2 regions of the Streptomyces sp. NPDC012508 genome follow, and region 2 is predicted to be linked to the other one. Evidence: riboswitches for the same ligand, from Rfam matches in the RefSeq annotation. Region 2 holds a riboswitch; the other holds the start of a gene.
What was found. Region 2 has a riboswitch for cobalamin ahead of ACFY8U_RS35105 (energy-coupling factor ABC transporter permease). Riboswitches for the same ligand answer to the same signal wherever they lie in the genome.

Region 1 (7,501 bases), on a different contig from region 2:
CACCCTGGTGATCGTCACCCACGACCGCCGCATCCGCGCGGGCTTCCGGGGCCGTCGGCTCGAACTGACCCCGGCCCCGGCCTCCGTTGAGGCCTAGCCCTCGGAGCCGTCGTCCTCCAGGTCGCCCTCCGTGTCCAGGAAGACCTGGCGCAGGGCCGCCAGGGTCTCCGGGTCCGGCTTCTCCCACATGCCGCGCGACTCGGCCTCCAGGAGGCGTTCCGCGATGCCGTGCAGGGCCCAGGGGTTGGCCTCCTTCAGGAAGGCCTGGTTCTCCGGGTCGAGGACGTACGTCTCCGTCAGCTTGTCGTACATCCAGTCGGCGACCACACCGGTCGTCGCGTCGTAGCCGAAGAGGTAGTCGACCGTCGCCGCCAGCTCGAACGCGCCCTTGTAGCCGTGGCGGCGCATCGCCTCGATCCACTTCGGGTTGACCACCCGGGCGCGGAAGACCCGCGAGGTCTCCTCGACCAGGGTCCGGGTGCGGACCGTCTCCGGGCGGGTGGAGTCGCCGATGTACGCCTCGGGGGCCGTGCCCGTCAGCGCACGGACGGTCGCCACCATGCCGCCGTGGTACTGGAAGTAGTCGTCCGAGTCGGCGATGTCGTGCTCGCGCGTGTCCGTGTTCTTCGCGGCCACGGCGATCCGCTTGTACGCCGTCTCCATCTCCGAGCGCGCCGGACGGCCCTCCAGACCACGGCCGTACGCGTATCCGCCCCACACCGTGTACACCTCGGCGAGGTCCGCGTCCGTCCGCCAGTCGCGCGAGTCGATCAACTGGAGGATGCCCGCGCCGTACGTACCCGGCCGCGAGCCGAAGATCCGGGTCGTCGCGCGCCGTTCGTCGCCGTGCTCGGCCAGGTCGGCCTGCGCGTGCGCCCGTACGAAGTTGTCCCCGGCCGGCTCGTCGAGCGAGGCGGCCAGCCGTACGGCGTCGTCGAGGAGCCCGATGACGTGCGGGAACGCGTCCCGGAAGAAGCCCGAGATGCGCAGCGTGACGTCGATGCGCGGGCGGCCGAGCTCGGCGAGCGGGATCGGCTCCAGGCCGTTCACCCGGCGCGAGGCGTCGTCCCACGTGGGGCGGATGCCCAGCAGCGCAAGGGCTTCGGCCACGTCGTCGCCCGCCGTGCGCATCGCACTCGTACCCCAGAGGGAGAGCCCGACGGAGGTCGGCCACTCCCCGTTGTCGGAGCGGTAGCGCTCCAGGAGCGATTCGGCGAGCGCCTGGCCGGTCTCCCACGCGAGGCGGGAGGGGACGGCCTTGGGGTCGACGGAGTAGAAGTTGCGGCCGGTCGGCAGCACGTTGACCAGGCCGCGCAGCGGTGACCCGGAGGGGCCGGCCGGGACGAAGCCGCCGTTCAACGCGTGCACGGCGTGCGCGAGTTCGTCGGTCGTGGCGGCGAGCCGCGGCACGACCTGCTCGCAGGCGAAGCGCAGCACGGCGGCGACGTCGGGACCGTACGCCTCGGCCACCGCCGGGACCGCGTCCACGGACCAGTCCGCCGCCTCCATCGCCTCGACCAGCTCGCGCGCCGTCGCCTCCGCCTCGTCGGCGGTGGTCCGGGTCGCGGCGGACTCGTCCAGACCCAGGGCCTCACGGAGACCCGGCAGGGCCTGCGTACCGCCCCAGATCTGCCGGGCGCGCAGGATCGAGAGGACCAGGTTCACGCGCTCGGGGCCGGTCGGGGCACCGCCGAGCACATGCAGACCGTCCCTGATCTGCGCGTCCTTGACCTCGCACAGCCAGCCGTCGACATGCAGCAGGAAATCGTCGAAGCCGTCGTCCTCCGGACGGTCCTCGAGTCCCAGGTCGTGGTCGAGCTTCGCCGCCTGGATCAGCGTCCAGATCTGCGCGCGGATCGCCGGCAGCTTGGACGGGTCCATGGAGGAGATCTGCGCGTACTCGTCGAGCAGCTGCTCCAGGCGCGCGATGTCGCCGTACGAGTCGGCGCGCGCCATCGGCGGCACCAGGTGGTCGACCAGGGTCGCGTGCACGCGCCGCTTGGCCTGCGTGCCCTCGCCCGGGTCGTTGACCAGGAACGGGTAGACCAGGGGGATGTCGCCGAGCGCCGCGTCCGGGCCGCAGGCGGCGGACAGGCCCGCGTTCTTGCCGGGCAGCCACTCCAGGTTGCCGTGCTTGCCGAGGTGGACCATCGCGTCCGCGCCGAAGCCGCCGTCCTCGGCGCGCGCCGCGATCCAGCGGTAGGCGGCCAGGTAGTGGTGGGACGGCGGGAGATCGGGGTCGTGGTAGATCGCAATCGGGTTCTCGCCGAAGCCGCGCGGCGGCTGGATGAGGATCAGCAGGTTCCCGCGCCGCAGGGCGGCGAGGACGATGTCGCCCTCGGGGTTGCGGGACCGGTCGAGGAACATCTCGCCCGGCGCCGGGCCCCAGTGCTCCTCGACGGCCTCCCGCAGCTCGGCCGGGAGCGTCGCGTACCAGCGCTTGTAGTCGGCGGCCGGGATACGGACGGGGTTGCGGGCGAGCTGCTCCTCCGTCAGCCAGTCCTGGTCGTGGCCGCCCGCCTCGATCAGGGCGTAGATCAGCTCGTCGCCGTCGCCCGAGACCAGGCCCGGGATCTCCTCGACGGGGCCGAAGTCGTACCCCTCCTCGCGCAGGCGGCGCAGGAGCGCGACGGCGGAGGCGGGGGTGTCGAGGCCGACCGCGTTGCCGATCCGGGAGTGCTTGGTCGGGTACGCGGAGAGGACCAGGGCGAGCTTCTTCCCGGCGTTCGGGATGTGGCGCAGCCGGGCGTGCCGTACCGCGATCCCGGCGACGCGCGCGGCGCGCTCGGTGTCGGCGACATAGGCCGGGAGGCCGTCCTCGTCGATCTCCTTGAAGGAGAACGGGACGGTGATGAGCCGGCCGTCGAACTCGGGCACGGCGACCTGGCTCGCGGCGTCCAGCGGGGAGAGACCCTCGTCGTTCTCCTCCCAGGCCGCGCGCGAGCCGGTGAGGCAGAGCGCCTGCAGGATCGGTACGTCGAGGGCGGCGAGCGCGCCCGCGTCCCACGCCTCCTCGTCGCCGCCGGCCTGCGCCTCGGCGGGCTTGGTGCCGCCGGCCGCGAGGACCGTGGTGACGATCGCGTCGGCCGCGCGCAGGGTGTCGAGCAGCTCCGGCTCGGGGGCGCGCAGGGAGGCGACGTAGAGCGGCAGGGCGCGGGCGCCCTGGTCCTCGATCGCCTCGCAGAGCGAGTCGACGAAGGCGGTGTTCCCGCTCATGTGGTGGGCGCGGTAGTAGAGCACGGCGACCGTCGGGCCGTCGGTCGTCCGGGGCGTGCGCTCCAGCGGGCCCCAGGTGGGCGCGGCGGCCGGGGCGTCGAAGCCGTGGCCGGTGAGCAGCACGGTGTCGGAGAGGAAGCGCGCCAGCTGCTCCAGGTTGGCGGGGCCGCCGTGCGCCAGGTAGGCGTGCGCCTCGGTGGCGACGCCGACGGGGACGGTGGAGGCCTCCATCAGCTGGGCGTCGGGGGCCTGTTCGCCGGAGAGCACGACCAGCGGCTTCTCCGCCGTCCGCAGGGCCTCGAGGCCCTCCTCCCAGGCACGCAGACCGCCGAGGAGCCGTACGAGAACGAGGTCGACGTCGTCCAGCAGCCCGGGCAGATCGTCCAGGGCGAGACGGGAGGGGTTGGCGAACCGGTACGCGACGGGGCCGCCGGCCGCGCGGGCGCTGAGCAGGTCGGTGTCGGAGTGCGACAGCAACAGAATTCGCATGCGTGCGCAGGCCTTCCTCGGGGTTGTCCGCGCCCCGGGTGGTCGTATGGACGGCGGGAGTTCCTGACTCACCCGGCCCCTTCCGGGGCCTGGCTCACAGTGGCGGGACCGCGCCGGATTCTCACCGGGCTTCCTCCCCGGGGTCCTGGGACCCCATGCCGTTCTGCATAGTAGATCGTGCGCACGGCGGGGAGGGGTCGTCCCCAGGGGTCGCCCGGAATCACGTGGGTATGCTCGCGGCCATGTCGCCCACCCCACCCACAACGCCCAACCGGGGCGAACCTCTCATACGGGACCGCGGCGACGCCTGCCCCGGCGCGCTGCGCCTGCACCCCGCCGACGACGGCGGTCTCGCCCGACTGCGCCTGCCCGCAGGCTTGTTGACGCCACGTCAGATCGACGTCCTGGCGTCGGCGGCGGAGTCTCTGGGCGACGGCCGGGTTACGGTCACGTCCCGGGGGAACGTGGAGCTGCGGGGCCTCGGCGAGGGCTGCGGCGCGGAACTCGCGGACCGCCTGACGGAAGCGGGCCTTCTCCCCTCGGACACCCACGAACGCGTCCGCAACATCGTCGCCTCGCCGACGGCCGGACTGGACGGACTCGGCCACGCGGACGTGCAGTTGTGGGCCCGCGAGCTGGACGCGCTGCTGTGCGCGGAGCCCTGGACGGCTGCCCTGTCGGGCCGCTTCCTCTTCGCCCTGGACGACGGCCGCGGTGACGTGGCCGGTCTCGGGGGAGATGTGACCTTGATCGCAGCAGGACCCTGGGCGGACGAAGCCCGGGTCACGGGCGGCAGCCGACCGCCCGGCGGAGCGCGGGCCTCGGCGGGGGGCTTGGTCGGCGCGGTCCCGCGCGCGGCCGACGCCCTGCTGTACGTCGGCGGGCAGGCGTTCCGCGTCGCGGGCGCCGACGCGCCGCGAGCGGCGCTCGCCGCGGCCGACGCGTTCCTGCGGGCCGCGCAAGCGGCCGGGAACGGCGCGTGGCGTGTGAAGGAGCTGCCGGGCGCCGGCGCGACGGGCGCGGAGGCCATCGACGCCGCCGACGCGAAAAAGCTGCCGGGCCTCCGACCCGCGGACTCCCCGGGCGCGGGCGCCGGAACGACCGACGCGCCGGGCGCCGGGGCCGGCCTCCTCGACCTCGCCGCCGCGCTCGCGCGGGCCGGGGTCGACGCCCGTCCCGTCGTCCCCGCGCCGCCGCTGCCGCACGGCGCGCCGCCCGCGCCCGGGCTCCTCGGCAGCGACGCGCTGCACGTCCTCGCGCCCCTCGGGCGGCTGACCGTCGCCCAACTGCGCGCGCTGCTGCCCGCCGACGAGGTGCGGCTCACGCCCTGGCGCGGGGCCGTCGTCGTCGGGTCCCCCAGCACACGGCTTCCCGAGCTGGACGCGGCCGGGCTGATCACCCGACCCGACGACCCCCGGGTCGGCGTCGGCGCCTGCACCGGGCGGCCCGGCTGTGCCAAGTCCCTCGCCGACGTCCGCGCGGACGCCGTTCCCGGCGCGCCCGGCGTCCCCGTCCACTTCTCCGGGTGCGAGCGCCGCTGCGGCCACCCCCAAGGCGCCCCCGGCACCTGGGTCGACGTCGTCGCCACCGCCGAGGGCACCTACCTCGTGGACGGCCGCCCCACCCCCCGTAACTCCCTGACCGAAGCAGTCGCAACGGCCCGCACAACGAGATGAGCGAGAACGACACGATGTTCGCCTACGAGAAGGACGGCGCGGAGATCTACCGCCAGTCCTTTGCCACGATCCGCGCCGAGGCGGACCTCGCGGATCTGCCCGCCGACGTCGCCACGGTCGCCGTCCGCATGATCCACGCCTGCGGCATGACCGACCTCGTCCGCGACCTCGCCTACTCCCCGCAGGTCGTCTCCCGCGCCCGCGCCGCCCTGCGCGCCGGCGCACCCGTCCTCTGCGACGCGCAGATGGTCGCCAGCGGTGTGACCCGCAAGCGGCTGCCCGCCGACAACGACGTGGTCTGCACGCTCTCCGACCCGTCCGTGCCCGCACTCGCCGCCGAGCTCGGCACCACCCGCAGCGCCGCCGCGCTCGAACTCTGGCGCGACCGCCTCGAAGGCTCCGTCGTCGCCATCGGCAACGCGCCCACCGCCCTCTTCCACCTCCTGGAGATGATCGAGAAGGGCGCCGGCCGCCCGGCCGCCGTCCTCGGCATCCCCGTCGGCTTCATCGGCGCCGCCGAGTCCAAGGACGCGCTGGCCGCCCAGACCCTGGGCCTCGACTACCTCGTCGTACGGGGCCGGCGCGGCGGCAGCGCCATGACCGCCGCCGCGATCAACGCCCTCGCGACCGAAGCGGAGATCCAGGCATGAGCGCCGACGCCCCCGGCAAGCTGTACGGCGTCGGCCTCGGCCCCGGCGACCCGAACCTGATGACGCTGGCGGCCGTGAAGGCCATCGCCTCGGCCGACGTGATCGCGTACCACTCCGCCCGCCACGGCCGCTCCATCGCGCGCTCGATCGCGGCCGAGCACCTCCGCGAGGACCACATCGAGGAGCGGCTTATGTACCCGCTCACGGTGGAGACCACGGACCACCCCGGCGGCTACCGGGGCGCGCTCGACGACTTCTACGAGGAGGCGTCCGCCCGCCTCGCCGCCCACCTGGACGCCGGCCGCACGGTGGCCGTGCTCGCCGAGGGCGACCCGCTCTTCTACGGCTCGTACCAGCACATGCACAAGCGCCTCGCGGACCGCTACGACACCACCGTCATCCCCGGTGTCACCTCCGTCAGCGCCGCCGCCGCCCGGCTCGGGGAGCCGCTGTGCGAGGCGGAGGAGGTCCTGACGATCATTCCCGGCACGCTGCCGGAGGACGAGCTGACGGCACGGCTCGCGGGCACGGACTCGGCGGTCGTGATGAAGCTCGGCCGCACGTTCCCCACCGTGCGGCGCGCCCTGGAGCGGGCGGGCCGGCTGGAGGACGCGCGCTACGTGGAGCGGGCGTTCATGGCGGGCGAGCGGACGGAGATCCTCGCCGAGGTCGACGCGGAGACGGTGCCGTACTTCTCGGTGGCCGTGCTGCCCTCCCGTATCGACGCCGTCACCCCCGAGTCCCGGGAGACCGGCGGCGAGGTCGTGGTCGTCGGCACGGGTCCGGCGGGCGCGCCCTGGCTGACCCCGGAGTCGCGCGGCGCACTGGTCAACGCCGACGACCTGGTCGGCTACACCACGTACCTCGACCGGGTCCCGGCGCTGCGCCCCGGCCAGCTCCGGCACGGTTCGGACAACAAGGTCGAGTCCGAGCGCGCCGAGTTCGCCCTCGACCTGGCCCGGCGCGGGCGCCGGGTCGCGGTCGTCTCGGGCGGCGACCCGGGCGTCTTCGCGATGGCGACGGCGGTCCTCGAGGTGGCGTCGGAGGGGCGGTACGCGGACGTTCCGGTACGGGTCCTCCCGGGTGTGACGGCCGCGAATGCGGCGGCGGCCGCGGCGGGCGCCCCGCTGGGCCACGACTACGCGACCATCTCCCTCTCCGACCGCCTCAAGCCCTGGGACGTCATCGCGGCGCGGCTGCGCGCGGCGGCCTCGGCGGACCTGGTCCTGGCGCTCTACAACCCGGGCTCGAAGTCCCGTACGCACCAGGTGGCGGCGGCCCGTGAACTGCTCCTCGAACTCCGCTCGCCCGAGACCCCGGTGGTCGTCGCGCGGGACGTCGGCGGACCGGAGCAGTCGGTACGGGTGGTGACGCTGAAGACCCTGGAGCCGTCCGAGGTCGACATGCGGACACTGCTGCTCATCGGCTCGTCGCAGACGCGCGCGGTCGAGCGCGGCGACGGCCGCACGA
Region 2 (7,501 bases):
GCGCCGCCGCCGCCGTCGACAGCGGGGCCGGCGTGCTGTTCGTCGTCAAGAACTACACCGGTGACGTGCTCAACTTCGAGATGGCCGCCGAGCTCGCGGAGGACGAGGGCATCCAGATCGCCAAGGTGCTCGTCGACGACGACGTGGCGGTGACGGACAGTCTGTACACCGCCGGGCGGCGCGGGACCGGGGCGACGCTCTTCGTGGAGAAGATCGCCGGGGCGGCTGCCGAGGAGGGTGCGCCGCTGGAGCGGGTGGAGGCCGTCGCGCGCCGGGTGAACGAGCGGTCACGGAGTTTCGGTGTGGCGCTGAGCGCCTGCACCACACCAGCGAAGGGCAGCCCCACGTTCGAACTTCCCGAGGGCAAGCTGGAGTTGGGTATCGGCATCCATGGGGAGCCGGGGCGTGAGCGGCGGCCCATGATGACTTCGGGAGAGATCGCGGACGTGGCCGTCGACGCCGTACTGGAGGACCTGCGGCCGTCCGGACCGGTCCTCGCCCTCGTGAACGGGATGGGCGCGACGCCGCTGCTCGAACTGTACGGGTTCAACGCCGAGGTGCAGCGCGTGCTGAGCGAGCGCGGGGTCCCGGTCGCCCGCACGCTGGTCGGCAACTATGTGACCTCGCTCGACATGGCCGGCTGCTCGGTGACGCTCTGCGAGGCCGACGAGGAGCTGCTGCGGCTCTGGGACGCGCCCGTGCAGACTCCGGCGCTGCGCTGGGGCCGGTGAGAGGGGATGCCCGAAGTGAGCGAGTGCGACGCCGCGTTCTTCCGTCGTTGGCTGACCTCGGCCGCGGCCGTGATCGACCGTGAGGCCGAGCGCCTCACCGAGCTCGACTCGGCGATCGGCGACGCGGACCACGGGGCCAATCTGAAGCGGGGGTTCGCCGCCGTGGCCGACGTGCTGGAGAAGGAGTCGCCCGAGACCCCGGGAGCCGTACTCGTCGCCGCGGGGCGGCAGTTGATCTCCACCGTGGGGGGCGCGTCCGGGCCGCTGTACGGGACGCTGTTGCGACGGACCGGCAAGGCGCTCGGCGATGCCCCTTCGGTGACGCGGGAGGACCTGGCCGCGGCCCTGGCCGCCGGGGTCGCCGCCGTCGGGCAGCTCGGCGGAGCCCAGGTCGGGGACAAGACCATGCTGGACGCGCTCGTTCCGGCGGCCGAGGCGCTCGGTGACTCCTTCGCCGCCGCCCGGGACGCGGCCGAGCGCGGCGCCCTCGCGACCGTACCCCTCCAGGCGCGCAAGGGCAGGGCGAGCTATCTGGGCGAACGTTCCATCGGGCATCAGGATCCCGGGGCCACCTCGTCGGCCCTGCTGATCGCCGCCCTTGCGGAGGTGGCTGCCGCGTGACCGGTCAGGTGGGCGTGGCGGGAACGGTGGGCATCGTGCTGGTCTCGCACAGCGCGGCCGTGGCCGACGCCGTCGCCGTGCTGGCCCAGGGGCTCGCGGGCGGTGGGCCGACCGCGCCCGTCGCCGCGGCCGGGGGCGCTCCCGGCGGGGGTCTCGGCACGAGTTCCGAGCGGATCGTCGAGGCGGCGAAGGCGGTCGACGGGGGCGCCGGAGTGGCCCTCCTCGTCGACCTCGGCAGTGCCGTCCTCACCGTCAAGGCGCTCCTCGCCGAGGAGGACGAGCTGCCGGAGGGTTCGCGCCTCGTGGACGCACCGTTCGTCGAGGGCGCCGTCGCCGCCCTCGTCACGGCGAGCGCCGGCGGGGACCTGGACGCGGTGGTGGCAGCGGCCTCGGAGGCGTACACGTACCGGAAGGTGTGAGGCGGGGCGCGGGAGGCGTGCGCAGGGGGCCGACAGGGGTGCGTGGGGCGCGCGGGAGATCCGTCACACACCGTCCCCGGGAGCACCCGTGTTGTGATGTACCTGGTCAACCCACTAATGTCACAGCGCCTTGGTGTACGGGAAACCGGTGCGGTACCGGTGCGGCCCTCGCCACTGTGATCGGGAAGTCCGGCTCCATCCCTCCGGGGAAGCCACTGGACCGCCGCGGGAGACCGCGGAGGTGTGGGAAGGCGGAGCCGCGGCGGCATGACCCGTCAGCCAGGAGACCGGCCAGGGTGCGTTGTCCATCCACGAGGTGCTGGAGAGGGTCTCCCAACCATGCATATAGCCGAGGGGTATCTGCCCCCTGTGCACGCGGCCGCCTGGGGCGTCGCGTCCGCTCCCTTTGTCGTCCACGGTGTCCGCGCCCTGACCCGTGAGGTCAAGGCCAACCCCGAGTCCACCCTGCTGCTCGGTGCGTCCGGTGCGTTCACCTTCGTTCTGTCCGCGCTCAAGATTCCGTCGGTGACGGGCAGTTGCTCGCACCCGACCGGGACGGGACTGGGCGCGATCCTGTTCCGTCCGCCCGTGATGGCGGTCCTTGGCACGATCACGCTGCTGTTCCAGGCGCTGCTGCTCGCCCACGGCGGGCTCACCACACTCGGCGCCAACGTCTTCTCCATGGCGATCGTCGGGCCGTGGGCCGGTTTCGGTACGTACTGGCTGCTGCGCCGCTTCGACGTGCCGCTCATGGTGAGCGTGTTCTTCGGGGCGTTCGTCGCCGACCTGTCGACGTACTGCGTGACCAGCGTCCAGCTCGCGCTGGCCTTCCCGGACCCGGGCAGCGGTGTGCTGGGTGCGCTGGCCAAGTTCGGCGGGATCTTCGCCGTCACGCAGCTGCCGCTCGCCGTCAGTGAAGGTCTGCTGACGGTACTCGTCATGCGGCTGCTCACGCAGTCCAGCAAGGCGGACCTGACCCGCCTCGGCATCCTGCTCCCGTCCCGGAAGAAGAACGAGAACGCGGAGGCGAGCGCCTGATGAGCCGGAACGCGAAGATCAACACGCTGCTGCTGCTCGTCGTCGCGGCGCTGGCCGTGCTCCCGCTGGTCCTGGGGCTCGGCGACCACAAGGAGGAGCCGTTCACGGGCGCCGACGCCGAGGCCGAGACGGCGATCTCGGAGATCGATCCCGACTACGAGCCGTGGTTCTCCCCGCTGTACGAGCCCGCTTCCGGTGAGATCGAGTCGGCGCTCTTCGCCCTGCAGGCCGCCATCGGCGCCGGGGTGCTCGCGTACTACTTCGGTCTGCACAAGGGCCGCAAGCAGGGCGAGGCCCGCGCCGACGCGAAGGCGCTGCGGTCGGCGTCCGTCGGCGAGTAGCCGCCGGTGCTGCCGATCGACGCGGCGGCGCACAGCAGTCGCTGGCGCCGCCGCCACCCGTGCGAGAAAGCCGTGCTCGGCTTCGGTCTGACGCTCTGCGCGGTGTGCCTGCCGCCGTGGCCCGGTGCCGTCCTGGTCGCGGCGGCCACCCTGGCCGTCCTCCTCGGGCCGGCCGGGGTGCCGGGGCGTCAGCTGTGGCGCGCGTTCCGTATCCCTCTGGGCTTCTGTGTGACGGGGGCGATCCCGCTGCTCTTCGAGGTGGGCGGGGACCGCGGCATGGTGGCGCTCGCGCACGACGGTCCCGTTCACGCGGGTGAGTTGTTGCTGCGGACCTCGTCCGCGTCGCTGGGCGTGCTGCTGTTCGCCTTCACGACGCCCGTGTCCGACGTACTGCCCCGCCTGGTGCGGGCCGGGGTGCCGGCGCCCGTGGTGGACGTGGCCCTGGTGATGTACAGGATCAGTTTTCTTCTTCTGGATGCGATATCCAAAATCCGGCAGGCGCAGGCGGCCCGGCTGGGACTGACCACGCGCGCGGCGACCTGGCGTTCCCTCGCCGGGCTGGGCGCGACGGCGTTCGTCCGCGCCTTCGACCGGGCGCAGCGCCTGCAGACGGGCCTGGCCGGTCGGGGTTACGACGGGACGCTGCGGGTCCTGGTGCCTGAGGCGGCGGTCTCGGGCCGCTTCCTCGCGTCGACGGCCGGCCTGCTCGCCGGTCTCGTCGCCCTCACTCTCGTACTGGAAAGGTCCCTGCCGTGAATCCTGCGCCACCTGTCGTGGAGCTGGTGAAGGCCACGTTCGCGTACGAGGACGGGCCCGTCGTCCTCGACGGCATCGACTTCGCGGTGCCGGAAGGCCGGGCGGTGGCGCTCCTCGGCCGCAACGGCGGCGGCAAGACGACGATGCTGCGGCTGCTGAGCGGGGGCCTGCGCTGCGGAAGCGGCGCGCTCCGGCTGGACGGCGAGGACGTGTCGTACGACCGGAAGGGGCTGACCCGGCTGCGTACGACGGTGCAGCTGGTCGTCCAGGACCCGGACGACCAGCTCTTCGCCGCGTCGGTCGGGCAGGACGTGTCGTTCGGCCCGATGAATCTGGGGCTGCCGGAGGAGGAGGTTCGGCTCCGGGTCCGCGAGGCGCTGGAGGCGCTGGACATCGTCGCGCTGGAGGACCGGCCGACCCATCTGCTCTCGTACGGACAGCGGAAGCGGGCCGCGATCGCGGGCGCCGTGGCGATGCGCCCCCGGGTCCTCATCATGGACGAGCCGACGGCCGGGCTCGATCCGCACGGACAGGAGCGGCTCCTGGAGGTGCTCGGCCGGCTGCGGGAGTCGGGCACGACGGTCGTGATGGCGACCCACGACGTCGACCTGGCGCTGCGCTGGGCGGACGAGGCCGCCGTCCTGTCCCCGGCGGGGCTGCGGACGGGCCCCGTCGAGGAGCTGCTCGCCGACGACGCGCTGCTCGCGGCGGCGCGGCTGCGCCGTCCCTGGGGCATGGCCGTGACACGGCTGCTGCGCACGCACGGCCTGCTCGCCCCGGACGCGGAGGGCCCGCGCACGGCGGAGGACCTGGACAGCTGGGTCACGACGCCCTGACGGGCCGCGGTGATCCACTCCCACCAAGCCCACCACGGCCCCCGGCGGACCCCCGCCGGGGGCCGTGGCGTGTCGTGACGTCGTGCAGATCACTTCCCCACCTTTATGCAACTTGTTGCACAAGCCCCCTCGGCTCGTCTACAACAGTCATGACGACACCGCGCGAGGAGGCGCCCCATGAGCTCGACCCCCTACCCGCATCTGCTGAGCCCGCTCGACCTCGGGTTCACCACCCTGCCCAACCGGGTGCTCATGGGTTCCATGCACGTCGGCCTCGAAGAGACCGAGAACGGCTTCGAGCGCATGGCCGCCTTCTACGCCGAGCGCGCCCGCGGCGGGGTCGGACTCATCGTGACCGGCGGCATCGCGCCCAACGAGGCCGGCCGTCCCTGGGACGGCGGCGCCAAGCTCAGCACCGAGGACGAGGTGGCCGAGCACAAGCTCATCACCGACGCCGTGCACGGCGAGGGCGGGCGGATCGCGATGCAGATCCTCCACTTCGGCCGGTACGCCTACCACCCCGAGCTCGTCGCACCCAGCGCGATCCAGGCGCCGATCAGCCCCTTCGTACCGAACGAGCTCACCGACGCCGAGGTCGAGCAGACCGTCGAGGACTACGCCCGCTGCGCCGAGCTCGCCAGGGCCGCCGGGTACGACGGCGTCGAGGTCATGGGCTCCGAGGGCTACCTCATCAACGAGTTCATCGCGGCGGCCACCAACCACCGCACCGACCGCTGGGGCGGCAGCTACGAGAACCGGGTCCGCTTCCCGCTGGAGATCGTCCGCCGGATCCGCGAGCGGGTCGGCGAGGACTTCATCGTCATCTACCGCCTCTCGATGCTGGACCTGGTCCCGGGCGGTTCGACGCTGGAGGAGGTCGTCTCCCTCGCGAAGGAGATCGAGGCCGCCGGCGCGACCATCATCAACACCGGCATCGGCTGGCACGAGGCCCGCATCCCCACCATCGCGACCTCCGTCCCGCGGGGCGCGTACACCTGGGTCACCAAGAAGCTCATGGGCTCGGTGAACATCCCCCTCGTCACCAGCAACCGCATCAACACCCCCGAGGTCGCCGAGCAGATCCTCGCCGAGGGCCGCGCCGACATCGTCTCCATGGCCCGCCCCTTCCTCGCCGACCCGGACTTCGTGGCCAAGGCCGCCGCGGACCGCGCCGACACCATCAACACCTGCATCGGCTGCAACCAGGCCTGCCTGGACCACACCTTCAGCCTGAAGATCACCTCCTGCCTGGTGAACCCGCGCGCCTGCCACGAGACGGAACTCGTCCTCTCCCCCACCCGGCTCGCCAAGCGGCTCGCCGTCGTCGGAGCGGGCCCGGCCGGACTCGCGTTCTCCGTCGCGGCCGCCGAACGCGGCCACTCCGTCACCCTGTTCGACGCGGCGGGCGAGATCGGCGGCCAGCTGAACATCGCCAAGCGGGTCCCCGGCAAGGAGGAGTTCGACGAGACGCTGCGGTACTTCCGTACGCAGCTCGCCGAGCGCGGTGTCGACGTCCGGCTCAACACCACGGTCACGGCGGGCGACCTGGACGGATACGACGAGGTCGTCGTCGCCACCGGAGTCACGCCGCGCACCCCGGAGATCGAGGGCGTCGACCACCCGAGCGTCCTCAGCTATCTGGACGTCCTGCGCGACGGCGCCGAGGTCGGCGAGCGCGTCGCGATCGTCGGCGCGGGCGGCATCGGATTCGACGTCGCGGAGTTCCTCACCGACGGCGGCGAGGGCGCGAGCCAGGACCCCGAGACGTACTTCAAGCAGTGGGGCGTGGACACCTCCTACGAGACGCGCGGCGGTCTGCGCGCCCCCGAGCGGCCCCGGCCTCCGCGCCAGGTGCATCTGCTCCAGCGCAAGACCACCAAGGTCGGCGCGGGCCTCGGCAAGACCACCGGCTGGATCCACCGCGCCGAGATGAAGCACCGCGGCGTCACCATGGTCGCGGGCGCGACGTACGAGCGGATCGACGACGACGGCCTGCACATCACCGTCGACGGCGAGCCGCAGACGGTCCCCGTCGACACCGTCGTCCTGTGCACCGGCCAGGAGCCGCGCCGCGGTCTGTACGAGGAGCTCATCGCGGCGGGCCGCACGGCGCACCTCATCGGCGGTGCCGACGTGGCCGCCGAGCTGGACGCCAAGCGCGCCATCGACCAGGGCACACGGCTGGCGGCCGGCCTGTGATCGTCCAGGCGCCCCGAACCTAGGATGCGTGCATGTCCCTCCCGCACGCGATCCTCACGGCGCTGCTCGAGAAGCCGTCCTCCGGCCTCGAGCTGACGCGCCGCTTCGACCGGTCGATCGGCTACTTCTGGTCGGCCACGCACCAGCAGATCTATCGCGAGCTGGGCAAACTGGAGCAGGCGGGGCACATCCGAGCCCTGCCCGCTCCGGTGCCGGCGCGGGGGCAGAAGAAGGAGTACGAGGTACTGCCCGAGGGGCGCGCCGAGCTGGCCGAGTGGGTCGCCCGCAGCGAGGATCCCAAACCGATGCGCTCCGCCCTCCTGCTGCGGATGCGGGCGGCGGCGGTCGTCGGCGCGCCGGGTATGCGGGACGAACTGCGGCACCATCTCGATCTGCACCAGCGGCAGCTGGACGAATACCTGGCCATCGAGGTACGGGACTTCCCGCCCACACGCCGGGAGAGCCAACCGGACCGGCTGCGCCACCTCGTCCTTCGGGGCGGGATCGACCTGGAACGCTTCTGGGTGGAGTGGCTGACCCACGCGCTCGCCGAGCTGGAG

Region 1: it holds a riboswitch for cobalamin, as region 2 does, so the genes downstream of both, cobN (cobaltochelatase subunit CobN) here and ACFY8U_RS35105 (energy-coupling factor ABC transporter permease) in region 2, are expected to answer to the same signal.

The regions. Positions count from the first base shown of each region.
Region 1 covers NZ_JBIBEO010000004.1:425,319-432,819, reverse strand. The annotation lists gene abc-f (ribosomal protection-like ABC-F family protein) at 1-97, shown strand, start outside; gene cobN (cobaltochelatase subunit CobN) at 94-3,705, opposite strand; cobalamin riboswitch at 3,744-3,877, opposite strand; gene ACFY8U_RS16220 (cobalamin biosynthesis protein CobG) at 3,936-5,381, shown strand; gene ACFY8U_RS16215 (precorrin-8X methylmutase) at 5,396-6,031, shown strand; gene ACFY8U_RS16210 (precorrin-2 C(20)-methyltransferase) at 6,028-7,501, shown strand, end outside.
Region 2 covers NZ_JBIBEO010000013.1:33,275-40,775, forward strand. The annotation lists gene dhaK (dihydroxyacetone kinase subunit DhaK) at 1-731, shown strand, start outside; gene dhaL (dihydroxyacetone kinase subunit DhaL) at 738-1,352, shown strand; gene ACFY8U_RS35100 (PTS-dependent dihydroxyacetone kinase phosphotransferase subunit DhaM) at 1,349-1,771, shown strand; cobalamin riboswitch at 1,858-2,082, shown strand; gene ACFY8U_RS35105 (energy-coupling factor ABC transporter permease) at 2,111-2,809, shown strand; gene ACFY8U_RS35110 (energy-coupling factor ABC transporter substrate-binding protein) at 2,809-3,150, shown strand; gene cbiQ (cobalt ECF transporter T component CbiQ) at 3,157-3,906, shown strand; gene ACFY8U_RS35120 (ATP-binding cassette domain-containing protein) at 3,903-4,742, shown strand; gene ACFY8U_RS35125 (FAD-dependent oxidoreductase) at 4,920-6,941, shown strand; gene ACFY8U_RS35130 (PadR family transcriptional regulator) at 6,974-7,501, shown strand, end outside.